One region of the Pseudoxanthomonas sp. Root65 genome, then DNA from elsewhere that is predicted to be linked to it. Evidence: riboswitches for the same ligand, from Rfam matches in the RefSeq annotation. Region 1 holds a riboswitch; the other holds the start of a gene.
The links. Region 1 has a riboswitch for cobalamin ahead of ASD77_RS05455 (ribonucleoside-diphosphate reductase subunit alpha). Riboswitches for the same ligand answer to the same signal wherever they lie in the genome.
Positions count from the first base shown of each region.

Region 1 (14,412 bases):
GCCGCCGCCGCGCCGACCGCGCTGTACGACGGCACGCGGCTGCAGGGCGCGTTCGAGCGCACGGCGTCGCGCCTGATCGAGATGCAGAGCGCCGAGTACCTGGCCACGCCGCACAAGGCCTGAGCCATGCAGCGCGTACCCGCCGCGATCGCCGACGCACTGCAGCGGACCATCGACGAGGGTGGCAAAGTCTGCGTGCTAACCGGCGCCGGCATGTCGGCCGAAAGCGGCATCCCCACCTTCCGCGGCACCCACGACAGCCTGTGGTCGCGCTTCGACCCGATGCGGCTGGCGACCGCCGAGGCGTGGCGCGAGGATCCTGCGCTCGTGTGGGGCTGGTACCGCTGGCGGATGCAGTTGGTTCGTGATGCACAACCGAATGCGGGGCACCGCGCACTGGCCGATCTCGCGCAGCGCATCCCGCTGTCGCTGGTCACCCAGAACGTGGACGACCTGCACGAGCGCGCCGGCAGCGTCGTCGACGCGCACGTGCACGGCAGCCTGTTCGCCCTGCGCTGCTTCGCCTGCGGGCGCGCGCATGACGGCCCGCTCGACGATTACGTGGACGGGATGCAGCGGGTCGAACCGATGCGGTGCGTCACCTGCGGCGACCGCATCCGCCCGGGCGTGGTGTGGTTCGGCGAAGCGCTGCCGGACGATGCGTGGGACGCCGCCACGGAAGCCGCGACGCGCTGCACGCTGATGCTGGTGGTGGGTACCTCGGGACTGGTGTATCCGGCGGCGGGGTTGCCCGCTGTCGCACGACGTCAGGGCGCCATCGTCATCGAGATCAATCCGGAACCGACCGCGTTGTCCGCGGACGCCGACCATGTGTGGCGCGCGACGGCGGCAGTGGCGTTGCCTTTGTTGGCCCGCTAGGGATGCAAACCCACCGCGTTGTTCAGCGGGATGCGCAAGAGGGCGAGCACGGTGTGGGTGGATACGTAGCTCTGAGGTTCACCGTCATGCCTGGTGCGACGGTAGCGGCGCACAAGCAACGCGACTCCGTTCGCCCCTCACCCGCCCTCGGCACCCTCTCCCCGCTGACGCAGGGAGAGGGGAGTTCACCCTTTGCCAAGGCCTGACAGCGCCCTCGATACGGCCCTGCTTAGCGGCGCAGCCTTGATTCGAGCGGACGCTCATTTCGATGCGCGAAGGCGAACGTCCATGCGTACTTGCAAGAGCTCCTCAGCGCCGTTCGGATCATGCATTGAGCGCTTCCCCTTCTTCCGCGCAGCGGAGGAGCGCTTGGAATCGAAGATGCGCGATCAAAGCGGGCGTGGGAGCGACGTGAGTCGCGATGAGGCGTTACCGATGGCCCATCGCGACTCACGTCGCTCCCACAAAGATGCGTTGGTTACTGCAGGTAGCGTCGCACGAACGCATCCACTGCTTTCGTGTAGTCGGACGGCAACCCGAGCTCGCGATTCACTTCGGCGTGCGAGAGATCCTGCGGCAGCACCTCCATCGCCACGCCCAGCGTCCTCGCCTTCTCCACCATCGCGCGGCCCTGCGGACAGGCGTCCCTGCGGCGTGAGGAGCAGACGAACAGCATCGACACCGCGTCGCGCGTGAGCTGGTGGTACGGCGAGGCGGCGACCCAGTCGGTTGGGTTCCTGCCGAAGGCGGTGTCGTAGAGGCGCCGCAGCGGGGGGTTCTCCATCGTCAGCGGGACATCCAGCGCGCCGCTGTCCAGCGACACCACGCCGCGCGGCTCCTTGGCGCCGGCCTCGCGCCACAGCGCGGACGAGGCGCCGACCAGCGCTGCGAGATGCGCGCCGGCGGAGTGGCCCATCAGCAGCACGCGCGATGCATCGCCGTTCCACTCCGGTGCGCGTCGCTGTACGTCGGCCAGCGCGCGGGCAACATCGCGCGCCTGATCCAAGGGCGCGGTGTCGGGCCGCATGCGGTAGTTGGTGGACACCAGGATGTAGCCCTTCGGCAGCCAGTACGCGGCCTTGTTCTCGACCACGCCGGGATTGTCCTTGTTGCCGTTGGCCCAGCCGCCGCCATGGACGAAGAGCAGGATCGGCGCATTGCGCGGTTGCGCCGGCAGGTAGACGTCGAAGCGCTGGCGCGGATCGTCGCCGTAGGCGACATCGCGCAGCGCGCTTGCGCCTGCAGGGAGCGTCGGCGCACGTGCGGCGGGCTGGCGCGAGGCCTCGCGCGCCTGCTGCAGGCGTTCGCGGAAGGTCTGCGCCGCCAGCGGCGGCAGCATCACGGTCAGGCCGACGGCGAGCAGGCCGGCTCGGAACAGCATCTTCATCGCATCACCTCGGGGGGACATCCGGTTCAGACGGCGCGCAACACCAGTTGCGCACGCAGGCCGTGCGGCGTGTTCGGCAGCAGCCGCAGCTCGCCGCCGTGCTGGCGGGCCACGCGCTCGACGATCGGCAGACCCAGGCCGCTGCCGCCCTGCGCCTGGTCGTGGACGAAGGGCTGGCGTGCACGTTCGGCAGCTTCAGCGGACAGGCCGGTGCCGCCATCGGCGACCTCGACCACCCAGGCCGGTCCTTCGGCCCACAGCTGCAGCGACAACGGCAACGCACCATGCCGCTCGGCGTTGACCAGCAGGTTTTCCACCGCACGCAACAGCGCCATCGGCTTGCCGGGCAGCAGCGCGTGGTCGGGAAGTTGCACCCGCCAGTCCTTCGTGGACGCGGCCACGGCATGGCGGCAGATCGCGGCCAGGTCGACGGTCTCGCTGCCTTCGTCGCGCCCGTCGCGTGCGAAGGCGATGAACTGGCCGAGGATGGCGTCCATCTCGGCGATGTCGCGATGCATGCTGCGGGTCAGGTCCGGATCGGTATCGGGGACCATCTCCAGCGCGAACTGCAGGCGCGTCAAGGGCGTGCGCAGATCGTGCGAGATGCCCGCGAGCAGCAGCGCGCGCTCATCCGCCGCGGCACGGACATCGCGGCTGGCATCGCCCAGCGCCTGCGCCAGGTCGGCGACCTCACGCGGGCCACGCGCATGCACCGGCGGTGGCGCATCGCCGCGCACGATGGTCGGCGCGGCCGCGGCGAGCTGGCGCAGCGGCTGCACCAGGCGACGGGCGAAGTACGCCGCGGCCAGCCACACGAGCACCACGCAGCCGATCAGCATGAACACCGAGAACCGGCGCATGCCGGTACCCGGGCGCTCGTAGGCGAACGACACCCACAGCGGTTCGCGCGTGGCCGGTTTCAGCCAGATCACCCGCAATCCGCGACCGGCTTCCATCCGCAGCTCGCGCCCGCTGCCCAGCGTGTCCGCCGCCTGTTCGCGCAGTTCCCGCAGCAACGGCGCGAAGCGCGGTCGGGCGTCGGCCGGCGGCGTGCTGCGTACCTCCAGCCCGGCCTCACGCAGCTGCTCGACGGTGCGCGCATGCGGCTGGTGTTGATCGAGCGCTTCGACGACGGCGGCGAACCCCTGCATCGCGCGCAGCAACTGGTCCGCCGCCGGCCGCGTGGCCAGTTCGCGCCCCAATAGCAGCATCAGCACGCCCGCGCCGATCAGCACCAGCGCGATCACCAGCACCAGTTGGCCGAACACGCTGCGCGGCAGCGGCGACCTCATGCCGCGGCCTCCGGCGGCACGAACACATAACCCACGCCCCAGACGGTCTGGATCAGGCGCGGCTGGCGCGGGTCTTCTTCCAGCAGGCGGCGCAGCCTGGCAACGGTCACATCCATGCTGCGCTCGAAGGCTTCGTGTTCGCGGCCGCGGGCCAGGCTCATCAGGCGATCGCGGCTCAGCGGCTGGCGCGGATGCCGCAGCAGCACCGCCAGCACGGCGAACTCGCCGCTGGTGAGCCGCAGCAGCGCGCCGTCGCGGGTGAGTTCGCGCCGCCCGAGGTCGAGGGTGAACGGTCCGAACACCACCTCGCCACCGTCAGCCTGCGGTGCGCCGGGCGTTGGACGCGTGCGCCGCAGCACCGAGCGGATGCGCGCCAACAGTTCGCGCGGATTGACCGGCTTGGGCACGTAGTCGTCGGCGCCGATCTCCAGCCCGACGATGCGGTCGATCTCGTCGCCCTTCGCCGTGAGCATGACGATGGGCGTGGCGTCGCCCTGGCCACGCAGGCGGCGGCAGATGTCCAGGCCGTTCTCGCCGGGGAGCATCAGGTCCAGCACGATCAGGTCGAAGTGGCCGCGGTCCAGCGCCTGCCGCAGCTGCACGCCATCGCCCACGCCGCGCACGTCGAAGCCCTGCGACTGCAGGTAGCGCTGCAGCAGCTCGCGCAGCCGCACGTCGTCGTCGACCAGCAGTACACGGGGCAGGGCGTCTTCCATGGAGCCACTATCGCCCGCCGCCGCGACGGCCGGCAAACCCCGCCGGCGGCCCCTTTGTAAGCAGATGTTTCCCGCGCCGCCCGCAGACACATCTGCTGTCAACCGCGACACACCTGCCGGCGTTGCCCGCCCTACCGTGGTCCTGCCGCCGCTTCCCCTGTGCGGCCATCCCACACTCCGACGAGGATTCCGCCATGAGCAAGACCCCGTTCCTGATCGCCACCGCCTTCGCCCTCTGCGCCACCACCCTGTTCGCCGCCCACGCCGAAGCCCGCGAGCGCAGCCGCGCCGTGCAGCGCACCGCGCAGGGTGGCAACGTGGCGGTCGAGCGCAGCAATGCGCGCTATGACAGCCAGCGCCAGCGCAGCTGGCAGGCCGACGGCCAGGGCAATGCGAGCGCCGCGCGCAGCGGCGCCATCAGCGGCGCGAACGGCGGCAATGCCGGCTACGACCGCAGCGCCTACCGCAACGCCGACGGCAGCGCCGGTCGCCAGGGCAGCGCCTACGCCAACGGACCGAACGGCGGGACCGCCAGCACCAGCGGCGGCATCAGCCGCGACGCGGACGGCAACGTGACCGGTGCACGCAGCACCACCGCCACCGGCGCGAGCGGCAACGGCTACACCGGCAGCACGACGGTGTCCGGCGGCACGGTTTCGCACACCGGCACCTGCACCAACGCCGGCGGCGAAACCATCGCCTGCCCGCGCGGCCACTGACGACCGCTCCTTTCCGCAGGCGCGACGGCAGGCACCCCCTATGCCGCATGGACGCCCTCCCACCTGTCGCGCCTGCACCTTCCTTCACTTTCTGGAGAACGCCATGTCCCGAACCGTCCTGCTTCCCTTCGCCACCGTCCTGTCCGTGTTTTCGCTGGTGGCGCCCGCCCACGCACAGCAGCGCACGCTGACCGATGAGCAGAAAGCCACGTTGCAGGAACGCCTGAAGGCCGCCGACGCCAATGGCGACGGCCTGATCGACAAGGCCGAGGCCGAAGCGAAGCTGCCGCGCATCGCCAAGCGGTTCGACACCCTGGATACGAACGGCGACGGCAGGCTTTCACCCGACGAAATGCGCGCAGCAGGCCAAAAGCTGGCCGAGCGGCGTGGGCGGTAAGGCCGCGCCATGGAGGGCATGCGTGCTTTCGTCGGCCTGCCACTGCTGCTGTTCGCGCTGATCGCGGCGGTGGAAGCCGCGTGCCTCGTACGGCGCGGCGTGCGCTACGACTGGAAGGCGTACTGGGCGTCCTTCGGCGACGCCGCCGGCCGCGCCCTGACGGGCCTGCTGATCCATGGCGGCATTGTCGGCGTGCTGCTGTTCGCGATCTGGGAGTTCCGCCTGACCACGATCGCGATGGACCAGCCGTGGCACTGGCTGGCGCTCTTCCTGGGCCAGGAGTTCTGCTACTACGGGATGCACCGGGCCGATCATCGCGTGCGCTGGTTCTGGCTGAACCATTCGGTGCATCACTCGGCCGAGCAGTACAACCTGTCCACGGCGTACCGCCTCGGCTGGACCGGCAAGCTGACCGGCGCGGCAGTGTTCTTCGGCCCACTGGTCTGGCTGGGCTTCCCGGTGCCGTACGTGGTCGGCGCGCTGGCGCTGAACCTGCTGTACCAGTACTGGCTGCACACGGAACTGGTGCCGCGCCTGCCACGCCCCATCGAGTTCGTGTTCAACACGCCGGCGCACCACCGCGTGCACCACGCCAGCAATCCCGAGTACCTGGACTGCAACTACGGCGGCGTGCTGATCGTGTTCGACCGCCTGTTCGATACCTGCCGCGAGGAACGCCCCGGCGTTCCGATCCGCTACGGACTGGTGGATCCGGTGCGCAGCTACAACCCGGTGAAGATCGCCTTCCACGCGTGGGTGAAGCTGCTGCGCGACCTGCGGCGCGCGCGTGGCCTGCGGCAGGTGGGCATGACCCTGTTCGGCCCGCCCGGGTATGTACCCGGCGGCACGGACGACGGTCGTCCGAAGGGTTGAGAGTGGCCCGGGCCGGCGCGGCCGGCGACAATACGCGCCCCTCGCGGCCCCACGCCGCCCGTCCATCGAGTCCCATGACCGCTTTCGTTACGCCCGACCGCATCCGCAGCCTGTTCGCCCAGGCCATGTCCGACATGTACCGCGCCGAGGTACCGCTGTACGGCGATCTGATCGAACTGGTCGGCGACATCAACGCCGAGACGCTGCGCCGCGATCCCGCGCTAGCCGAGCGCCTGCAGCGTGGCGGCGAGACCGAACGGCTGGACCTGGAGCGCCATGGCGCGATCCGCGTCGGCACGCCGGCCGAACTGGCGATGCTGGGCCGCGTGTTCGCGCTGATGGGCATGCACCCGGTGGGCTACTACGACCTGACCGTAGCCGGCGTGCCGGTGCACGCCACCGCCTTCCGTCCGCTGAGCGAGGAGGCGCTGGCCGCCAACCCGTTCCGCATCTTCACCTCACTGCTGCGGCTGGAATTGATCGCCGATGCCGCGCTGGGCGCGGAAGCGGAAGCGATCCTGGCCAAGCGCGACATCTTCACCGCCGGCGCGCGCGCGCTGGAGGCGCAGGCCGAACGCGACGGCGGCCTGGACGAGGCCGATGCGCAGCGCTTTGTCGCGGAAGTACTGGAAACGTTCCGCTGGCATGGCGATGCGACCGTGCCGCGGGAGACCTACCGCGCGCTGCACGGTCTGCACCGGCTGGTCGCCGACGTGGTCAGCTTCCGCGGCCCGCACATCAACCACCTGACCCCGCGCACGCTGGACATCGACGCCGCGCAGGCGGCGATGCTGGCGCGTGGCCTGCAGGCCAAGGCGCTGATCGAAGGCCCGCCGCGCCGCGCGGTGCCCATCCTGCTGCGGCAGACCAGCTTCAAGGCGCTGGAAGAGGAAGTCGCCTTCCCCGATGCCAACGGCACGCTGGTGCCCGGCAGCCACAGCGCGCGCTTCGGCGAGATCGAACAGCGCGGCATGGCGCTGACGCCGGCCGGTCGCGAACTCTACGACCGTCTGCTGGCGCAGGTGCGCCAGGCCGGCGGGGCAGGCAACACCGCGGCGGACTATCCGCAGCGGCTGGCCGAGACGTTCGCGGCGTTTCCGGATGACGAAGACACGCTGCGCCGCGAAGGCCTGGGCTACTTCCGTTATCGCCTGACGGATGCGGGTGCCGCACTGCCGGCCGCCGAGCGCGCGGCGATGACGCCTGACGCGCTGGTCGATGGCGGCCATGCCACCGCCGATCCCATCGTCTACGAGGACTTCCTGCCGGTCAGCGCGGCGGGCATCTTCCAGTCCAACCTCGGCGGCGGCGAACAGCGCGCCTACGACGCGCATGCCAACCAGGACGCGTTCGAGGCCGCGCTGGGCAAGGCGATCCATGACCCGTTTGCGCTGTACCAGCGGGCGCAGGACGCGTCGATCACCGCGTTGCGCGCGTGACGGCAGGAGTGAGTGGGTAGGAGTGAGGAGTGAGCAAAGGCGCTTTTCCTCACTCCTCACTCCTGCCCGCTCACTTCTACCCCGCTGGAATCCGTGAAACCCGCTTCGCACCGACATCCGCGGTTCCACACAACATTTGGTGTTGACGCTTCCCGACACCCCCACTATCTTGTGGCCGTCGGTTCCGGTGGTGGCTAGCCTCCGGATGAAAAGGGAAGCCGGTGACGCGTTCGCGCCACTCCGGCACTGCCCCGCAGCGGTAATTGGGAACGACCCCGCCACCAGCACTGAGGCGCCATGCCTTGGGAAGCGGCGGATGTAGGTGGAGCAGGAGTGAGTGGGGAGAAGTGAGGAGTGAGGAGAAGCCGGACGGGGCTTCCGCTCACTCCTCTTCCCTCACTCCTCGCCCCAAGCCCATGAGTCCGAAGACCTGCCGACAGCCGCGCGATGCACACCGCGCGGTGCCGGCCGCGGATTCTCCGGGGGGAGATGGCTGGCGAAGCAGGGCGCCCGCAGTCCGTCTGCGTGGTCGCGTCTCCTGCGACGCCGCTTCCCCACTGTGATCCTCCATCCGGCCTTGCGCAGCCCTGCGAGGGACGGGCCGCCGCGTGCACCACGCATGGAGGACTCTCGTGACCCAGACCGACCCCGTCGTCGCCGACGCCGGCACCACCCCGTCCCAGAAGGACGCGTTCGCCCTGACCCCGCCGCCCACCGCCACTGCGATGAGCGTGACCAAGCGCAATGGCGGCCGCGAGCCGGTGGACCTCAACAAGATCGTGCGCGCGGTGCAGCGCAACTGCGAAGGCCTGCACGCCATCGACCCGATGCGCGTGGCCACGCGCACCATCTCCGGCCTGTACGACGGCGCCAGCACGCGCGAACTGGACGAACTGTCGATCCGCACCGCCGCGCTGCTGACCGGCGAGGAACCCGAATACAGCCGCCTGGCCGCACGCCTGCTGGCCGGCTACATCACCAAGGAAGTCACCGGCCAGGAGATCCATGCGTTCTCGCAGTCGGTGACGCGCGGCCACGAGGTCGGCCTGATCAACGACCGCCTGCTGAACTTCGTGCAGACCAACGCGCGCAAGCTCAACGACGCGCTGGATGCCTCGCTGGACCTGCACTTCGACTACTTCGGCCTGCGCACGCTGTACGACCGCTACCTGCTGCGCCACCCGCACACCCGCAAGGTGATCGAGACGCCGCAGCAGTTCTTCCTGCGCATCGCCTGCGCGCTGAGCGAGGACGTGCCGGAAGCGCTGGCGCTGTACCGCCGCATGGGCAATCTGGACTACCTGCCCAGCTCGCCCACGCTGTTCAACAGCGGCACTACGCACGAGCAGCTGTCCTCGTGCTTCCTGCTGGATTCGCCGCAGGACACGCTGGAATCGATCTATGCCAAGTACGGCGACATCGCCCAGCTGAGCAAATTCAGCGGCGGCATCGGCGTGAGCTATACGCGCGTGCGTTCGCGCGGGTCGCTGATCAAGTCCACCAACGGCCACAGCAACGGCATCGTGCCGTGGCTGAAGACGCTGGATTCCTCGGTCGCGGCGGTCAACCAGGGCGGCAAGCGCAAAGGCGCGGCCTGCGTGTACCTGGAAACCTGGCACGCCGACATCGAGGACTTCCTGGAGCTGCGCGACAACACCGGCGACGAAGCGCGCCGCACGCACAACCTCAACCTCGCCAACTGGGTGCCGGACCTGTTCATGAAACGCGTCGAAGCGGACCAGGACTGGTCGCTGTTCGATCCTCGCGTGGTGCCGGAGCTGACCGACCTGTACGGCGCCGCGTTCGAGCTGGCGTATACGCAGGCCGAGACGCAGGGCAAGGCGATGAAGACCATCTCCGCCCGCAAGCTGTACGGCCGCATGATGCGCACGCTGGCCGAGACCGGCAACGGCTGGATGACGTTCAAGGACAAGTGCAACGCCGCCAGCAACCAGACCCTGCGCGCCGGCAACGTGATCCACCTGTCGAACCTGTGCACCGAGATCCTCGAGGTCACCTCGGCCGAGGAAACAGCGGTGTGCAACCTCGGCTCGATCAACCTGGCCCGCCATTTCGACAGCGACCCCGACACCGGCCGCGTCTGGTTCGATTTCGACAAGCTGGCCGAAACCGTCCGTCTGGCCGTGCGCCAGCTGGATCGCGTGATCGACCTGAACTTCTATCCCATCGAGACCGCGCGCCGCGGCAACCTGCGCTGGCGCCCGGTCGGCCTGGGCTGCATGGGCCTGCAGGATGTGTTCTTCAAGCTGCGCCTGCCGTTCGACAGCGCCGAGGCGCGCACGCTGTCGGCGAAGATCGCCGAGACCATCTACTTCCACGCGCTGGAGACGTCGGTGGAACTGGCGCAGGAACGCGGTCGCCATCCGTCCTTCGCCGACACCCGTGCGGCGAACGGCGAACTGCAGTTCGATGCCTGGAACGTGGTGCCGGAAAACGTGGAGCGCTGGGATGCGCTGCGCGCGCGCATCAAGGAACACGGCTTGCGCAACTCACTGCTGATCGCCATCGCGCCGACCGCGACCATCGCCTCGATCGCCGGCTGCTACGAATGCGTGGAGCCGCAGGTGTCCAACCTGTTCAAGCGCGAGACGCTGTCGGGCGACTTCCTGCAGGTCAACCGCTACCTGGTGGACGAACTGAAGAAGCTGGGCCTGTGGACGGCGGAGACGCGCGATGCGATCAAGCTGTCCGAAGGCTCGGTACAGGGCCTGGCGCAGGTGCCGGACGCGCTGCAGCAGATCTACCGCACGGCGTGGGAAATCCCGATGCGTTCGCTGATCGACATGGCCGCCGGCCGAGGCGCCTTCATCGACCAGTCGGCCTCGCTCAACCTGTTCATGGAAAGCCCGAACATCGGCGCGATGTCGTCCATGTACATGTACGCGTGGAAACAGGGCATCAAGACCACCTACTACCTGCGCTCGCGCCCGGCCACCCGCATCGCCAAGACCACGGTCAGCAGCGCAGCGGTCACCGCGCCGCAGCGCGAGTACACGCCGACCGAAGCCATCGCCTGCTCGCTGGAAAATCCGGAAGCGTGCGAGGCGTGCCAGTAAAAAAGAAAAGGGGCCGACTTGCAGGTCGGCCCCTTGGTTGCTTCACCAAAACATCCAAACAGCTTGAGCGGGATGTCTTTGATCGGCACTTCGGCTAAGAAGTACGGCAACTATAACCTTCTATAGGTGAAATTGCTGCTAGCCGGTCAAAGTTTTAGCTCAAGCGCTCACTTCATCAGCAGAGGTAGCCATGAGTAAGGGTAGAGATCGCACGGTGTTCCGCCGAGATGACGGAAATTGGGCAAACAAGAGGAATGATTCGGATAGAGCTTCCAGCGTTCATTCCACGCAGAAAGCGGCGGAGCAATCAGCCCGCCAAATGCTCGGCAATCAGGGTGGCGGTGAGTTGACCACTAAGGGAGTGGACGGAAGGATCCGAAGCAAGGACACCATCTCTCCGGGTAACGATCCGAATCCACCGCGAGACCGCGAGCACTAATAGTAGGGAAGCGATTTGGCACAAGGACGTGCCGACCTCGCCAAGTCAAACATCAGTCAATCTTCCAATACTTGGAAGAAAACAGAAGAAGATCCAATACATGTCTGCACAACCAAAACAAATGTTGCTCGACCCTGGTTTCGAACTGACGTTGCGCCCGATGCGCTATCCGCAGTTCTATGACATGTACCGCGACGCGATCAAGAACACCTGGACGGTGGAGGAGATCAACTTCCAGATCGACATCACCGACCTGCATGCGAAGATGACGCCGGCCGATCGCCACCTGATCCACCGGCTGGTCGCGTTCTTCGCCACCGGCGATTCGATCGTCTCGAACAACCTGGTGCTGAACCTGTACCAGCACCTCAACGCGCCGGAAGCGCGCATGTACCTGTCGCGCCAGCTGTACGAGGAAGCGCTGCACGTGCAGTTCTACCTGACCCTGCTGGACAACTACCTGCCCGACCCGTCGGAGCGCTTCAAGGCGTTCGCCGCGGTCGAGAACATCCCCGCGATCAAGAAGAAGGCCGACTTCTGCTTCAAGTGGATCGACAGCATCCAGGACATGAAGCGGATCGAGACGCGCGACCAGCGCCGCCAGTTCCTGCTCAACCAGATCTGCTTCGCCGCCTGCATCGAGGGCCTGTTCTTCTTCGCCGCCTTCGCCTACGTGTACTACTTTCGCTCGCGCGGCCTGCTGCCGGGTCTGGCCAGCGGCACCAACTGGGTGTTCCGCGACGAGAGCTGCCACATGGAGTTCGCGTTCGAGTGCGTACGCACCGTGCGCGAGGAGGAGCCGGACCTGTTCGACGAACGCATGCAGCAGCAGGTCTACGACATGCTGGAGGAGGCCATCGAGTGCGAAGTGCAGTTCGCGGAGGATGTGCTGTCCGGCGGCGTGGCCGGCATCTCGACGCGCGACATGCGGCAGTACCTGCAGCACTGCGCCGACCAGCATTTCGCCAAGCTCGGCATGCCCAAGCGCTACGACGTGCGTAATCCGCTGCCTTTCATGGAACTGCAGGACGTGCAGGAATTGACCAACTTCTTCGAGCGCCGCGTCTCCGCCTACCAGCTGGGCGTGCAGGGCGAAGTGGGCTTCGACCACGCGTTCTGAGACATCGGGTCGCTGACGATACACATGTGGGAGCGACGTAAGTCGCGATCGCGGCGATTAGCGCCTCGTGGTGCTGCAGCGTCGCATGCCATGTTGAGGACGAGGGCTGCGGTGCCCTTGGCCCAGCGACTGGCCGGACTCTTCATTCCTGCGTTCGCGACTCACGTCGCTCCCACATCGGGCTCCGCGAGCCTCACGACGGCCCGACATCCCGGCGCGCTATGCTGCCGCCGGGAGCACGCACACCGGAGCATCACCATGACCGAACTGGCCACCGCCGAAGCGCGCCCCGTCGAGGCCCGCCTGCTGCACATGGTCTTCCCCGACCACACCAACCACCTGGGCACGCTGTTCGGCGGCCAGGCGCTGGCGTGGATGGACATGTCGGCCTTCATCGCCGCCTCGCGCTATGCGCGCACCACCGTGGTCACCGCGCGCTCGGAGCAGGTCGACTTCAACCAGCCCATCCACAAGGGCGACCTGGTGGAAGTGGTGGCGCGCGTGGTCAAGGTCGGGCGCAGCTCGATGAACGTCGACGTCGAAGTCATCACCGAGAACCTGCTGACCGGCGAGCGCAAGCTGTGTACGCGCGGGCACTTCGTGATGATCGCACTCGACCCGCTGGGCCGGCCCACCCAGGCGCCGCCGCTCGCACCGAAGGAAACGTAGAGCGGGCCTGGGCCCGCCGCCACGACACCGTGCATGTCCCGGAGCAGGCCATGGCGCGAAAAGGCGCTAAACGCGATCGCATCGAAGATCGCTCCGGACTCGGCGCGGGGTTCGGCGTGGTCGTTCGTCATGCTTCTGCAAGCTCCCTCTTCGTGCAGCCCCCATGACGCCTGAAGCCGCTCCACGTTGCCCCCACCGCCGCCGCTGGTTGACCGCGCTCGCTGCAACGCCGCTGGCCGCCAGTGCCTGGCCACGCCTCACGTCCGCCGCCGCCTGCGACGATGCCGCGGGCTGGATCCCGCCCGACGCCTTCCTCGCCGATCTGCCGCGGCTGATGCAGGCGCTGAGCGTGCCGGCGATCGGCATGGCGGTGGTGGAACGGGGCGAGGTGGTGTGGTCGCGCAACCTCGGCGTGCTGAATGCGGAGACGCGCGCGCCGGTGGCGGAGGACACGCTGTTCGAGGATGCCTCGCTGAGCAAGCCGGTGTTCGCCTATCTGGTGCTGCAGCTGGCGGACCAGGGCGTGATCGATCTGGATGCGCCATTGGTGCGCTATCGCCGGATGGACTACCTGGCCGGCCATCCGTGGGTGGATCTGGTCACGGCACGCGACGTGCTGCGCCATTCCACCGGCCTGCCGAACTGGCGCAGGGATCCGGCGAACGAAACACTGGTGCCCGCAGTGAAGCCGGGCACGCGGATCGACTATTCCGGCGAGGCGATCTTCTGGCTGCAGCTGGTGGTGGAGACGCTGACCGGCGAGAGCCTGGATGAATCCATGCAGCGCCTGCTGTTCGGGCCGGCCGGCATGCGCGACAGCAGCTATACATGGAGCCGGGAGCTCGCCGCGCGTTCGGTATACGGGCACCGTGCGGTCGACGACGATGACCCCGCCATGCCGCCGCAAATGCTGCGCGATACCTGGAACGCCGCACAGACGATCGCCGATCGCTGGAACAAGCCGCTCTCGTCATGGCGTTATGCCGATGCCGAGCGCGCCCTGCCCGAGGTGCAGGCGATCACGCCGAAGGGGCTGGTGAACTGGCCCGGCGATGTCCTCGCCAACGCCGCGGCCAGCCTGCGTACCACGCCGACCGACTACGCCCGCTTCATGGCGCTGATGGTGCGCGTGCCGCGCGAGCCCTGGCAGATCACCGAAGCCACGCGCACCGCGATGCTGACGCGGCAGATCGACGTGCCCGGGCGCTGGACCGACAAGGGCCTGGGCTGGAATCTGGAATCCACGCCGCGCGGGCCGGTCTTCTACCACTCGGGCAGCAACGGCGGCATCTTCAAGAACTTCGCGCTGGGCGACGCCCGTGGCCAGCGCGCGCTGGTGGCGCTGACCAACGGCGGCAGCGGCAACGTGCTGTACCGGCGCGTAGTGCGCGCGGCCACCGGGCAC
Region 1 covers NZ_LMHA01000001.1:1,235,758-1,250,169, forward strand. Annotated here, with positions in the region: gene zapE (cell division protein ZapE) at 1-123, shown strand, start outside; gene ASD77_RS05415 (NAD-dependent deacylase) at 127-879, shown strand; gene ASD77_RS05420 (alpha/beta hydrolase) at 1,358-2,266, opposite strand; gene ASD77_RS05425 (ATP-binding protein) at 2,293-3,558, opposite strand; gene ompR (two-component system response regulator OmpR) at 3,555-4,274, opposite strand; gene ASD77_RS05435 (hypothetical protein) at 4,469-4,993, shown strand; partial or broken gene ASD77_RS18605 (hypothetical protein) at 5,097-5,348, shown strand; gene ASD77_RS05445 (sterol desaturase family protein) at 5,409-6,263, shown strand; gene ASD77_RS05450 (VOC family protein) at 6,338-7,702, shown strand; cobalamin riboswitch at 7,865-8,155, shown strand; gene ASD77_RS05455 (ribonucleoside-diphosphate reductase subunit alpha) at 8,428-10,779, shown strand; gene ASD77_RS17675 (DUF2188 domain-containing protein) at 10,970-11,218, shown strand; gene ASD77_RS05460 (ribonucleotide-diphosphate reductase subunit beta) at 11,319-12,338, shown strand; gene ASD77_RS05465 (acyl-CoA thioesterase) at 12,597-13,007, shown strand; gene ASD77_RS05470 (serine hydrolase domain-containing protein) at 13,171-14,412, shown strand, end outside.

Region 2 (14,412 bases), 480 kb from region 1:
CAGTAAAGCTTCATCGCGACTTACGTCGCTCCCACACCCAGGAGTTTCGGAAATCCGGACGCCTCAGCCCCGCGCTTCCGCCAGCGCATCCAGGCGTATGCGGTTGAGCAGGCGCACATGGTGCGGGTCGTCGGTGGCGATGCTGGCTTCCTGGCGCAGGCGGGTGAAGCTGCGGCTGACGGTTTCCACGGTCAGGCCCAGGTAGTCGGCGATGTCGGTGCGCGTCATCGGCAGGACCACCTCGCTGTCGTCCTGGCCCTGGCGGCGGCGGCGCTGCGCCATGTCGACCAGGAAGCCCGCCAGCCTCTCCATCGGGTTGAGCCTGGCCAGCGTCATCAGGTTGCCGCGGGTCGCATCCAGTTCCACGCAGGCGCGCTCCAGCAGTTCGCGCTCGAGCTCGGGATGGTCATGGCACAGGCTGCGCATGTCGGCCATCGAGAACTCGCACAGCGTGCTGTCGGTGATGGCCTCGATCGTGTGCCTGTAATGCGAGGTGCCGGAGAAGCCGATGAAATCGCCCGGCATCAGGAAGCCGGCCACCAGCCGGCGGCCGTCCGGCAGCAGCCGGATCCGGCGCAGCGCGCCCTTGGTCACGGTGAACACGCCGCGCCGCGGCTCGCCCTCGCGGACCAGCGCCTCGCCCGCCTTCAGCCGCGCGTCGTCGGCCAGGGCTTCCATCGCATGGGCCTTGGACACCGGCAGGGCCGCGCAGATGGCCAGGTGGCGTACCAGGCAGCCGCTGCAGCCCGCCGCATTGGCCTGGCAGACCACGCCATCGGCCGGCGCAGCGGGCACCGGGGCGTCGTTCTGGCGGAGGATGCGAAGGCTCATGGCGGTCGGCTGGGCGGGTCTTCAAAAGTGATGATACGCCTGCAAGTCACTGATTCCCGGGCTGCGACAATCGGTCGCAGACGACGGTTTCAGCCCCCGTTCCCCCATTCAGGCCCGGATTCGGGTACAGTGCGCGCCGCTTGCCTGCGGCCGTTCGTTTCCCCGATGGTCCGCCGGCGCAGGGAACTCCCCGCGAGTTCCCGCGCCCGCCCCGCTCCGACTTCTTTCGTTGCGCAAGCTCGGATCCGCCGTTTTGGCGCCTCCGCACCCCTTCTCGCAGCGCGGTTTCAGGGAACGCTTCGAGTCACGGTCTTGCCGCATTCTGCGCGTCCTACGTTGCCGCACTTCGCTGTGCCGGCGTTGCGTGCGTGTCCGGCCGGCCGGCTTTGGAGCTTTCACCATGACGTTTGAAAACCTGGGCCTGGCGCCCGCCCTGCTGCGCGCGCTGGACGAACAGGGCTACACCCAGCCCACCCCCATCCAGGAACAGGCCATCCCACTGGCCCTGGCAGGCCATGACCTGCTGGCGGGCGCCCAGACCGGCACCGGCAAGACCGCCGCATTCGGCCTGCCGCTGATCCAGTACCTGGCCACCACCCCGCAGGAAGTCGCCGCCCGCGGCCCGCGCAAGCCGCGCGCCCTGGTGCTGACCCCCACCCGCGAACTGGCCGTGCAGGTGCACGACAGCCTGCGCGGCTACGGCAAGTACCTGCGCATCCCCAGCACCACCATCTACGGCGGCGTCGGCATGGGCAACCAGCTGGACGCGCTGCGCCGTGGCGTGGACATGGTGATCGCCTGCCCGGGCCGTCTGATCGACCACCTCGAGCGCCGCAGCGTGGACCTGTCCGGCATCGAGATCCTGGTGCTGGACGAAGCCGACCGCATGCTCGACATGGGCTTCCTGCCGTCGATCAAGCGCATCCTGGCCAAGCTGCCCAAGCAGAATCGCCAGACCATGCTGTTCTCCGCCACCTTCGCCGAGCCGATCCGCGAGCTGGCCATGGAGTTCATGCGCGATCCCAAGCAGATCCAGGTCACCCCGAAGAACACGGTGGCCGAGACGATTACCCACCGCGTCCACCCGGTCGACGGCAGCCGCAAGCGCGACCTGTTGCTGCACCTGCTGGCCAAGGACAGCCGCCTGCAGACGCTGGTGTTCGCCCGCACCAAGCACGGCAGCGACAAGCTGGCGACGTTCCTGGACAAGAGCGGCATCAAGACCGCGGCGATCCACGGCAACAAATCGCAGGGCGCCCGCCAGCGCGCGCTCAGCGACTTCAAGGCCGGCCGCATCAACGTGCTGGTGGCCACCGACATCGCCGCGCGCGGCATCGACATCGACCAGCTGCCGCAGGTGATCAACTTCGACCTGCCGATGGTGGCCGAGGACTACGTGCACCGTATCGGCCGCACCGGCCGCAACGGCTCGACCGGCGAAGCGATTTCGCTGGTGGCGCAGGATGAAGCCAAGTACCTGCGCGCCATCGTGCGCATGCTGGGCCGCGACGTGGACCTGCGCGACGTGCCGGGCTTCGAGCCGCAGACCCCGATCCGCTGGGGCAACAGCGCCCCGGGCAAGGCCGAGCAGCCCGCCGGCGAGCGCACCCCGCGCCGCAACGGCCCGCAGAAGCACGCACGCCGCCCGCACAGCGAGGCTCCGCGCCATGCCCACGCTGGCCCCAAGAAGCACAGCAGCGGCCCGCGCCGCGACGGCGGCCGCACCGGTGGTGCCCGCCAGGGCCAGGGCCAGGCGCGTCCCGCCCGTTGAGTTGATCCACCCGCGCGGCACCTGACCGGTGCCGCGCGTTCCACCGCTTCCGGAACCGTCGCATGGACATCTTCAAGGTCTTCACCGTCGAAGCCGCTCACCGCCTGCCGCACGTGCCGGAAGGCCACAAGTGCGCGCGCCTGCACGGCCACTCGTTCCGCATCGAGCTGCACCTTTCGGGGCCGATCGATCCGCAGGCCGGCTGGGTGATGGACTTCGCCGACGTGAAGGCCGCCTTCAAGCCGATCTACGAGCGGCTGGACCACCACTACCTCAACGACATCCCCGGCCTGGAAAACCCCACCAGCGAGCAGCTGGCCAAGTGGATCTGGGACCAGACCAAGCCGGTGCTGCCGCTGCTGAGCGCCATCGTGGTGCATGAAACCTGCACGTCCGGATGCCGCTACACCGGCCCGTAAGGCATGGAACCGGTTTCATACCACCGCATACAAGCGTTTGATTTTTAACGGCTCCTGACCGTTCGTCGGATTTCCATACGCCACTTATTGCACTGCAACATGGATCTGTCTATGCTGCGTCGCAACAGATGGAAATCCCCTTTCAGGAGCACGCCATGACCACGCAATTCAACGAAAGCTTCAGCCAGTTCACCCACCAGTTCGCCGCCGCTGCCTCGCGCGCCAACCGTCTGGCCCTGGAAAGCGCCGAGACCGTGTTCGGCGTGCAGCTGAAGACCTTCGAGAAGAACATCGACGCCACCACCGCCTTCTTCGGCGAACTGGCCGAAACCCGCGACCTCGAGGGCTACAAGACCCTGTGGCCGAAGGGCATGCAGGTGGCCAAGGACAACGCCGAGCGCGTCGTCGCCGCCAGCCAGGAAGTGTTCGGCCTGAGCCTGAAGACCGGTGAGGCCTTCGGCCAGCTAGTGAAGACCCAGTTCGAATCCGCGACCGACAACGTCCAGGCCTCCGTGGCCAAGGCGACCAAGGCCGCCAAGGGCAAGTAAGACCCGCCCGCTCCACCGTTTTCATTGCGCGGCTCCCCCTCCCTCCGCGCAGCCGACCCGGCAGCCCCCACGCTGCCGGGTTTTTTATGCGCCCGCTGAAGTCATCAGCGCCGGGGGCGAACGCGTTGCAACGCGCCCATCAGCGGGACGCCCGGGCTGTTGGTCGCACCGCCATTGTCCTCTGCGCAGCGCACACCCCAGCCCGCTAGGGCACCGATAGGTGTGCGGCCTGCACGCGCGCATCAACGTCCGGCGCATACGGCAGCCTGCCCCAGCACGGCACCGGCAGGCGCGCTGACAGCAGCGCGAAGTTCTCGTCGCGGCGTTCCATGTCCGGATCGACCTCGTTGGCGATCCAGCCGACCAGGCGCGCGCCGTCGTCCTGGATCGCCCGCGCGCTGAGCCGCGCGTGGTTGATGCAGCCCAGCCGCATGCCCACCACCAGCACTACCGGCAGACGAAGTTCCTGCACCAGATGGCGCTGGTCCAGCGTGGCGGTCAGCGGCGCCGCCCAGCCGCCGACGCCTTCGACCAGCACTAGGTCGGCCAGCGGATGCAGGCGCTCGAACGCGGACACCAGCACGCCGAGCTGCACATCCACGCCCGCCTCGCGCGCGGCGATCTCCGGCGCCAGCGGCGCCGACAACGCGTACGGATTGAGGTCGTCGTAGGGCGGTACCGGATCGCTCGCCGCCTGCAGGGCCAGCGCATCGTCGTTGCGCCAGCCATCCGGCGTCGCCACGCATCCGCTGGCGACCGGCTTCATGCCGACCGCACGCATTCCGCGCGCGCGGAAGGCATGCAGCAGCGCGGTGCTGGCGACGGTCTTGCCGACGCCGGTATCGGTGCCGGTGACGAACAGGCGGTCCATGGCGCGGTCCATCACGATCCTGCGACGGCGATGCCGCCCACGTGTCCAGTCGCTGCGGCGTTCGGGTAATGCGTAGTCATGCCCGCGATGATATCCGGCCCCCACCGTAGCGGCGGAGTAGAATCGGCCCCATGTCATTCGCCTCGCAAACGCTCACCGGCAGCAAGCCGGAACAATACGCACAGCTGGCCGAGCAGGCCCGCGCCCTGCTGGCAGGCGAACCGGACCGGATCGCCAATGCCGCCAACCTGGCCGCGCTGCTGTACCACGCCCTGCCCGACTTCAACTGGGCGGGCTTCTATTTCTTCGATGGCCGGGAATTGGTGGTCGGTCCGTTTCAGGGCTTACCAGCCTGCGTGCGGATCCCGTTGGACAAGGGGGTCTGCGGAGCCGCCGCACGCACCCGCCAGACCCAGCGCGTGGACGATGTGGAGGCCTTCCCGGGCCATATCGCCTGCGATTCCGCATCGCGCTCGGAACTGGTGGTACCGCTGGTGAAAGGGGACGAACTGGTCGGCGTGCTCGATCTGGACAGTCCCCGCCTGGCGCGCTTCGATGCCGACGACCAGGCGGGCATGGAACGCATCGCCGCCATCTTCGTGGATTCGCTGACATGACAGGCACCAAGCTGCGCAACATCGGCCCCAAGTCCGCCGCCTGGCTGCGCCAGGTCGGCCTGCGCACGCAGGAGGACCTGGAGGGCGTGGGCGCGGTGGAAGCCTTCATCCGGGTCAAGCGCGCGGGCTTCCGCCCCAGTCTCAACCTGCTCTACGCGCTGGAAGGCGCCCTGCTGGACTGCCATTGGCAACAGCTGCCGGAGGACCGCCGCGCCGAACTGCTGGTGGCCTACGACGCGGCCGCCGCGCTGCTGCCACCGCCGCGTGGCCGGCCCGCTGCCGGCCCGGTGACCACCACGCACACCGAGCGCGAAGAGGACACGGGCCCCTCGCTCAACCTGTTCGATTCGCGCGGCGGGGACGACTGACTCCGATGTAGCGTCGAGCTTGCTCGACGCCGCGCACCGTCCCCTCCCGGAAAGCAGCAGAGCAAGCTCCACTCCACGCATTGCCTCACGGCAGCAGCTCCTCGCAATACCGCCCCACGTAGCGTCGAGCTTGCTAGACGCAGCACACCTTCTGTCGCTGAAAGCAGCGGAGCACGCGCCGCTCTACGTCGCGGACGGAGGCTTCCCGTATACTGCGCGCGCTTTCAGGTGACCCGCGGCGTCCGCGTCCGGGTTGAAACGGGAAGCCGGTGACCCGCGCAGGCGGCATTCCGGCGCTGCCCCCGCAACGGTAGGCGAAGACAACCGCGGCATCGGCCACTGTGCGACTTATGCATGGGAAGGCGCCCCGGCAGCGTGCATCGTGCACGCCTTCGCAAGCCCGGAGACCGGCCCGGAAGTCCACTGGTTGCGATGCGGAGGGCGTCGCGGCGTGCCGCGCCGCCGCTCGTCTGCCGCGCTGTCCGCAACGTTTCCCTCTCTGTCGCAACTCCACGCCGAAAAATGCGCGCGGGGCGCGCGATGGAGTTCGAATCCGATGTACAGCCGTCATTCCCTTTCCCTTCTTGCCGCCGCGGTCGCGCTGGCCCTGCCGTTCGCTGCGCAGGCGCAGGACGCCACCGAGCTGGACGAAGTCGTCGTCACCGGCACGCGCACGGACATTCCGCTGCAGGACAGCCTGGTGCCCGCGCAGGTCATCACCCGCGAGGACATCGAGCGCAGCCAGGCCCGTTCGCTCGTCGATGTGCTGAAGGGGCGCGCCGGCGTCGGCTTCAGCAATCAGGGCGGCCTGGGCAAGCTGACCACCCTCAACCTGCGCGGCACCGAGTCCGACCAGGTGCTGGTGCTGGTCGACGGCATCCGCATCGGCTCGGCGACCGCCGGCCTGGCGTCTTTCCAGGATCTGCCGGTCGACCAGATCGAGCGCATCGAGATCGTGCGCGGTCCGCGCTCCAGCCTGTACGGCTCGGAAGCGATCGGTGGCGTGATCCAGATCTTCACCCGTCGTGGCGGCAAGGGCCTGTCGCGCGAGCTGCGCATCGGCGGCGGCAGCCACCACCTGCGCGAAGCCAGCGGCGGTTTCGCTTACGGCGGCGAGCGTGGCTGGATCGGCGCGAATGCGGCGTACCAGGAAACGGACGGCATCAACGCCTGCCGCGGTTCCGGCACGCTGTTCCAGGGCTGCTTCACCGATGAGCCCGACGACGACGGTTACCGCAACGTCTCGCTCAACGTGCGCGGCGGCTACCGGTTCACCGACACGCTGACGCTGGAAGGCCACGCGCTGAATGCCGATGCTTTCAACGAATTCGACGGCAGTAGCTTCAGCGGCAACGAGGCCGACAACGTGCAGCGGGTGCTGGGCGGCAAGCTGACCTGGAAGCCCTCCACGCGGACCACGCTCACCACCCAGCTCGGCCGCGCTTCGGACGAGTCGGACAACCACTTCGCCGACGCCGCCACCGGCACGCGCACCTACGTCAGCACCTTCGATACGCGTCGCGACAACGCCTCGATCCAGGGCGACGTCGCGATCGGCGAACAGCATCTCCTGACCGCCGGCGCCGACTGGCTGCGCGACGAGATCACCAGCACCACGCCCTTCACCGTGGACACGCGCGACAACACCGGCGCCTTCGTCGAGTACCAGGGCCGCTTCGGTGCGCATCGCCTGCAGGCGAGCGTGCGCAACGACGACAACGAACAGTTCGGCAACCACGCCACCGGCACGCTCGGCTGGGGCATGGACCTGGCCCGCGGCTTCAAGCTGACCGCCAGCGCCGGCACCGGTTTCAAGGCGCCCACCTTCAACGACCTGTACTACCCCGGCTTCAGCAATCCCGATCTGGAACCGGAAGAGTCGCGCAGCCTCAACCTGGGCGTGGCGCAATACGGCGACGACTGGAACTGGACCTTCAACGTGTACGACACGCGTGTGGACGAGCTGATCGGCTACGACAGCAGCTTCAACATCGTCAACATCGAGGAAGCCCGCATCCGGGGCGCCGAACTGACCGGCGCGGTGACGCTGGCCGGCTTCGACCTGAATGCCGAGCTCAGCCACACCGATCCGCGCAACCGCACCGCCGGGGTCACGCACGACAACCTGCTGCCGCGTCGTGCCCGCAATACCGCACGCATCGATGTGGACCGCGCGTTCGGCGACTTCCGCATCGGCCTGACCGCCAACGGCGCCAGCCACCGCTACGACAACGTCGCCAACAGCGTCCGCCTGGCGGGTTACGGCACGCTGGACCTGCGACTGGAGTACGCCATCACCGAGGAATGGTCGGTGCAGGCGCGCGCCAGCAACGTGTTCGACCGCCAGTACGAAACGATCGCCTGGTACAACCAGCCCGGTCGCGAGTACGGCCTGAGCCTGCGTTACCGCGCGCGCGACTGATCGCGCAGGCGATCCTGTCAGTGGACCCTGCGCGCGCCGTGCAGGGTCCACGCATCGGTGAACCGTTCACCGCGGATGCCGCGCAGCGCCGCGACCAGGTGGTGATAGCTGTCCGCCAGTTGCGCGAACAGCTCCGCATAGCCGCTGCGTCCGCTATCGGCCACGCCCTGGTAGGCGCCGCGTCCCAGGTCGATGAAGTAGTCCACGCTGACCCGTCGGCGCTGCGCCAGCGCGGGAAACAGGCCGGCGATCAGCAGGCAGCGATCGCCCACGTCGCGCAGCGCGTCGGCGCGCGCGCTGCCCACGCGCAACTGCGCATCCAGCCACTCCAGCGCCTGCGTGCGCGCCAGCAGGTGTCCGTCGCGCTGGTGCCGCAGCAGCACGAAGACCAGGTAACTCTCCTGCGCTTCGTCCAGCGTCTGTCCACAGCGCGCGCAGGCCTCGCGCACCAGCGACTGCCACAGTTCGGCGGCCGCGCCTTGTCGGATCGCTTCCATCGTCTGCCTCCCCCGGTTGACGGCACGAGCCTACCGCCGTGCACGGAGGCGTGCTGGCAGGGACGTGGGACGAGTGCCAGCGGCGCCGACCAACGCCACAGCGACGCCGTGACCGCGATCAAGCGCAGCTATCGAACAGCCCCGGCTGCGTCGCCATCTCGTCCCGGTCGCGGAATCCCGACAGGCCCACGCCGACCAGACGGTAGCGGGTGGCGGGTGGCAGATCGATGCGCTCACGGAGCGCCAGCGCGATGGCGATGAACTCCTGCGCCGACGCCGGCGGCGACTCCGGCGTGAAGCTGCGCGTGAGGATGCGGAACTGCGACGTCTTCAGCTTCAGCACCACCGTGCGGCCGACACGCTCGGTCTTGCGGCTGGCCTGCCAGGCCTTTTCCGCGATGCGGACGATGTGCGGCTCCAGTTCGGACAACAGCAGGTCGCTGGCGAAGGTGTCCTCGGATGAGATCGACTGCACCGGCTGGTCGGGTTCCACCGGCCGCTCGTCGATGCCGCGCGCGCGCCGGTACAGGCCGCCGCCGAAGCTACCGTAACGCGCTTCCAGTTCATGCTGCGGATACGCGCGCAGGTCGCCGACCGTACGGATGCCGTCGGCGTTGAGCCTGCCCTGCATCACCTTGCCCACGCCGGGAATGCGCTCGACCGGCAGCGGCGTCAGAAACGCTTCCACCTGGTGAGGACGCAGCACGAACTGTCCATCGGGCTTGCGCCAGTCCGAGGCGATCTTTGCCAGAAACTTGTTCGGCGCCACCCCGGCCGATGCCGTGAGCTGCGTCTCTTCGCGGATCTGCGCACGGATAGTCTCGGCCACGGCGGTGGCCGTCGGCAGGTCGGACTTCGGCGTGGTGACGTCGAGATAGGCCTCGTCCAGCGACAGCGGTTCGACCAGGTCGGTGTGGCGCAGGAAGATCTCGCGCACCTGCCGCGACACCGCCTTGTAGCGCGCGAAGTCCGGCGGCACGAACACCGCCTGCGGGCACAGCCGCTCCGCGCGCACCGCCGGCATCGCCGAGCGCACGCCGAACACGCGCGCCTCGTACGATGCCGCGCAGACCACCGAACGCTCGCCGCGCCACGCCACCACCACCGGTCGTCCGCGCAGCGACGGATCGTCGCGCTGCTCCACCGACGCGTAGAAGGCGTCCATGTCGATATGGATGATCTTGCGCATCACGCGATGATATCGGCCGCCGTACGCGATCGCATGGAGGCATCTTCAAACGATACGGTTGCGTGTGGACTTGCGGAAAGAACGCGCGAAACCCTTGCCGCAATTGCGTCGCGCCGATGGTACGGCGGCGTATGGAAAAAACCGGTTGATCTGCATCAAGACAAGCGTATGCACATGTGTGCATTATTTGCGCTTCGCAGAATGGACGACGCAATGAACGCCCCCGCTTCCTTCTCGCGCGAACAGCTGCTGGCCAGCGCGCGCGGTGAACTGTTCGGCCCCGACAGCGGCCGCCTGCCCAACGACCCGATGCTGATGTTCGACCGCATCACCGAGATCCGCGAGGACGGTGGCGCGCACGGCAAGGGCATGGTGCGCGCCGAACTCGACATCCATCCGGACCTGTGGTTCTTCCAGTGCCACTTCCTCGGCGACCCGGTGATGCCGGGCTGCCTGGGCCTGGATGCGATGTGGCAGCTGACCGGCTTTTTCCTCACCTGGCTGGGCGCGCCCGGTCGCGGTCGCGCGCTGGGCTCGGGTGAAGTGAAGTTCACCGGCCAGGTGCTGCCGACCGCCAAGCGCGTCAGCTACGAGATCGACATCAGCCGCGTGATCAACCGCAAGCTGGTACTGGCGGTGGCCGACGGCCACATGCTGGTCGACGGCCGCGAGATCTACACCGCACGCGATCTGCGCGTGGGCCTGTTCACCTCGACGGAGAACTTCTGATGCGCCGCGTCGTCATCACCGGCCTGGGCATCACCTCCTGCCTGGGCAACGATGCGGACACCGTGTCGGCCGCGCTGCGCGAAGGCCGCTCGGGCATCCGCCACATTCCGCAGTACGCCGAACTCGGTTTCCGCAGCCAGGTCGGTGGCGCGCCGGAGATCGACCTGGAGGCGCAGATCGACCGCAAGCAGAAGCGCTTCATGGGCGACGCTGCCGCGTTCGCGCATGTCGCGCTGCGCGACGCCATCGCCGATGCCGGCCTGGACGAGACGCTGGTCAGCCAGCCGCGTACCGGCCTGATCGCCGGCTCCGGCGGTGGTTCAGCCGAATGGCAGATCGAGGCCGCCGACCTGCTGCGCGCGCGCGGCATCCGCAAGGTCGGCCCGTACATGGTGCCGCGCACGATGTGCTCGACCGTGTCGGCCACGCTCGCCACCGCGTTCAAGATCAAGGGCGTCAGCTATTCGATCTCGGCTGCATGCGCGACCTCCGCGCATTGCATCGGCGCGGCGGCGGATCTGATCCGCGCCGGCCGCCAGGACATCATGTTCGCCGGCGGCGGCGAGGAACTGCACTGGGCGTTGACGATGATGTTCGATGCCATGGGCGCGCTGTCGAGCAAGCGCAACGACGATCCCGCCCATGCCTCACGGCCGTACGATGCCGACCGCGACGGCTTCGTCATTGCCGGTGGTGGCGGCATGCTGGTGCTGGAGGACTACGAGCACGCGGTGAAACGCGGCGCGCGCATCCACGCCGAGTTGCTGGGCTATGGCGTGACCTCCGACGGCGCCGACATGGTGGCCCCGTCCGGCGAAGGTGCCGTGCGCTGCATGCGGATGGCGCTGGAAGGCGTCACCGCGCCGCTGGACTACCTCAACACGCACGGCACGTCGACGCCGCTGGGCGACGTGATCGAACTGGAAGCGATCCGCAACGCACTCGGCGACGCGCTGCCGCCGATCTCGTCGACCAAGGCGCTGTCGGGCCACTCGCTCGGCGCCGCCAGCGTGCACGAGGCCATCTACTGCCTGCTGATGATGCGCGACGGCTTCATCGCCGGCTCGGCCAACATCGAGACGCTGGCCGAGGACGCCGCGAGCTTCCCCATCGTGCAGACCAGCCGCGATGCGAGGCTCGACACGGTGATGTCCAACAGCTTCGGCTTCGGCGGCACCAACGCCAGCCTGGTGTTCGGCCGGGTCTGACCCGGCTCAGCGCGCGTCCACCGCGCGCCGACCCAGCGCCGGATCGTCGGTGAAGAACCCGCCGATCCCCAGCGCGAGATGGGTACGGATCTCGGCGAGCGATCCCGCCTCGCTGCGCGTGCGCGGATCGTCGCCTTCGCGCAGCGCCGCCGGCAGGAAGTGGTTCTCCGGCCGGAACGTGTACGGCCACACCTGCAGACCCACCGTGCGCGCATCCGCCATCAGCGCTGTCGGCGCCTCCCACGTGCCGTCTTCCGCCACCGGGATCAGCAGGCGCGTCCAGGGACCGATGATCTCGGCATAGCCGGCGATGTCCTGCAGTCCCGCCGCCGTCATCAGGTCGGCATAGCGGGTCGGCTTTCCCGCGGCCAGCGCATCGCCCGGTTGCGCGTCCGCCGGACCCAGCAACTGCAGCAGGCGGATGTTCCGCTGCGACGGCCCCAGGCGCGCGCGCAATGCGCGCAGGTTGGCCTGCTCGAACGACTGGATCACCACCGGCGCCGCGCGCGTGTAGGCGTGCGCCGCCAACGTATCAAGCAGACGCTCCTCCATCGGCAGGCCGATGCGCTGGAAGTGGCTGGGATGCTTGAGCTCGGGAATCAGGCCGAGGGTGCGCCCGCTGCGTGCGGCGTGGTCGGCCACCAGCGCGATGATCTCGTCCAGCGTCGCGATCCCGTAGCGGCCATCGTGCGCGGTGCCGCGCAGTTCCGGCAGGCGTTCGCGTGCGCGCAGGGTCTTCAGTTCCGCCAGGGTGAAGTCTTCGGTGAACCAGCCGTCGAACACCTCGCCGTCGATCACCTGCCGGCGCTTGCGGGCAGCGAACGCGGGCCGCTGCGCGACGTCGGTGGTGCCGCCGATCTCGTTCTCGTGGCGCGCCACCAGCACGCCATCGCGGGTAGCGACCAGGTCCGGCTCGATGTAGTCGGCACCGGCATCGATCGCACGCGCGTACGCGGCCAGGGTGTGCTCCGGCAGATGCGCACTGTCGCCGCGGTGGGCGATGACGAGCGGCTTCTCCGGCACGTCGCCTGACCGCGCGGGCAGTACCGACATCACGGCCATCAGCAGAAGGAACAGGCGGGCGAACGGCATGGACATATCCTCATGAAGGCCAGCATGCCACGGCCGGCGGCGGGCCCGGAAAGCACGAAGCCCGGCTTCCGCCAGGCTCCGGTGCAACGCGGGAGGAGAGAGGTGCCTCGTTGCAGGGCGCAGTTTGCATGCCGCCTGTTACAGGCCTGCGACAGCTCCACTCCGGCCACGACGCCGGCAGCGCCATCACGCCATGCCGCTTGACAGCATTACATGTAAGAACTAAGTTCCATTTCATGACAGCTCCGCGCCCTGCGATCAAGGCCTCCACGTTGCATGTCCGCAACTATCGGGAGCGCATGCGCGAACAGGGCCTGGTCAAGAAGGACGTGTGGATCCGGCCGGAGTACGCCGAGGAGCTGGCCGCCATCGAGAAGTCGATGCGCGACGCCGAGCGCGACGCCGGCATCCCCTACCTGCCCACGCAGCCCGCCGAGGCCGGCTGGACCGTCGCCGCCATCCGCCATGCATTGCAGCAGGCCAGCACCGTGCGCGACGGCCTGATCAGCCTGGAGACCATCGAGGGCGCGGAACCCAGCCTGCATCTGGTGATGCACGAATACGGCGACCTGTCGGTGTTCCTGGCCGTAGGTGGCGAGCAGATCCTGGTGGAGGCCTACCTGTGGCCGGTGGAGGACGTGGTCGATCCGGCCGCCTTCAATGCGCATGTGCTCAGCACGCACGTGTTGCTGCCGCTCTCGACGATCGGGATGCAGCGCATCGGCGGCGTCGCCGGCTACACCATGTTCGGCGCGCTCGATACGCACTCCAGCCTGGCCAACGTCATGTTCGAGATCGAGACGCTGGCCGAGAACGTCATCAGCGCCACCGACGCCTACCGGCCCTTCCTGCGCACGACGACGCGGAGGAAGGCCTGATGCCCGACACGCTGAAGACGCTGTTCAAGCGGATCCAGGAAGGCATGGAAGGACTTGCCGGCGCCGTGATGGGCGACCGTGCCGAGCGTCTGCTCGACGAGGAGATCCGCGCCGTCGACGATGCCCTGCACGGCGCGCGCGGCGAACACACGGCGGCGAAGGCGCGCCGCATCGCCAGCGAGCAGCACCAGGCGGCGCTGGCCGCGCGGATCGGCGAGATGGAAGCCAAGGTCGAAGCCGCCCTGCGCCAGAGTCGCGCCACGCAGGCGCGCAAGGCCGCGGACGAGGTCGTCCAGCTCCAGGCCGAACGCCGCCAGCGCGCGGCGGAAAGCCAGCAACTCGCCACGCAGGAACGCCAGTTCGCGCATGTCGTGGAGCAACTGGAAGGGCGCCTGCGCCGGCTCAAGCACCAGTTGGACATCCTGCGCGCCTCGAACAGCCTGCAGCGGGCACAGGCGACCGTGGCGCGTCGGCAGCCCGGCGACCTGCTGTATCCGGAGCCGGCGTTCGCGTCTGCCGCGCGGATGAAACAGCGTCGCGCGCCCACGCCGTCAAGCAGCGCCACCGGCGAGGGGAAGAGCAAGAAGCATGCCGCCGATCCCGCACAGGCCGTGCTGGACCGCGCCCGCAAGCGCATCACGTCGTCCGCGCGCAAGCGCTGAACCAAGGGAGCCACCATGACCGAGTTCCTGAACACCGCCCTGACCTTTCCGACGCTGGTCTACAGCGTGCTGCTCGCGTTCTGCACGGTGTACTGGCTGCTGGCGGCCACGGGCATCGTCGATCTCGACACGGTCGACGGCTGGCTGACCACCGACGGCGACACCGCCGAACCCAACGTGGTCGCCGGCATGCTGGCCAAGCTCGGGCTGTCCGGCGTGCCGATGATGCTGGTGCTCACGATCCTGTCGTTCTTCGGCTGGCTGATCACCTACTTCGTGCACCTGTTCCTGCTGCAGCACCTGCCCGACA
Region 2 covers NZ_LMHA01000001.1:1,715,392-1,729,803, reverse strand. Annotated here, with positions in the region: gene ASD77_RS07590 (cyclic nucleotide-binding domain-containing protein) at 64-831, opposite strand; partial or broken gene ASD77_RS07585 (DEAD/DEAH box helicase) at 1,232-2,521, shown strand; gene queD (6-carboxytetrahydropterin synthase QueD) at 2,665-3,021, shown strand; gene ASD77_RS07575 (phasin family protein) at 3,177-3,569, shown strand; gene bioD (dethiobiotin synthase) at 3,775-4,452, opposite strand; gene ASD77_RS07565 (GAF domain-containing protein) at 4,572-5,057, shown strand; gene ASD77_RS07560 (TfoX/Sxy family protein) at 5,054-5,425, shown strand; cobalamin riboswitch at 5,635-5,856, shown strand; gene btuB (TonB-dependent vitamin B12 receptor) at 5,982-7,847, shown strand; gene ASD77_RS07550 (hypothetical protein) at 7,865-8,344, opposite strand; gene dinB (DNA polymerase IV) at 8,463-9,533, opposite strand; gene fabA (3-hydroxyacyl-[acyl-carrier-protein] dehydratase FabA) at 9,747-10,262, shown strand; gene fabB (beta-ketoacyl-ACP synthase I) at 10,262-11,470, shown strand; gene ASD77_RS07530 (glycerophosphodiester phosphodiesterase) at 11,477-12,523, opposite strand; gene ASD77_RS07525 (DUF2170 family protein) at 12,799-13,440, shown strand; gene ASD77_RS07520 (PspA/IM30 family protein) at 13,440-14,102, shown strand; gene ASD77_RS07515 (hypothetical protein) at 14,118-14,412, shown strand, end outside.
Region 2: another riboswitch for cobalamin. It lies ahead of btuB (TonB-dependent vitamin B12 receptor); the one in region 1 lies ahead of ASD77_RS05455 (ribonucleoside-diphosphate reductase subunit alpha).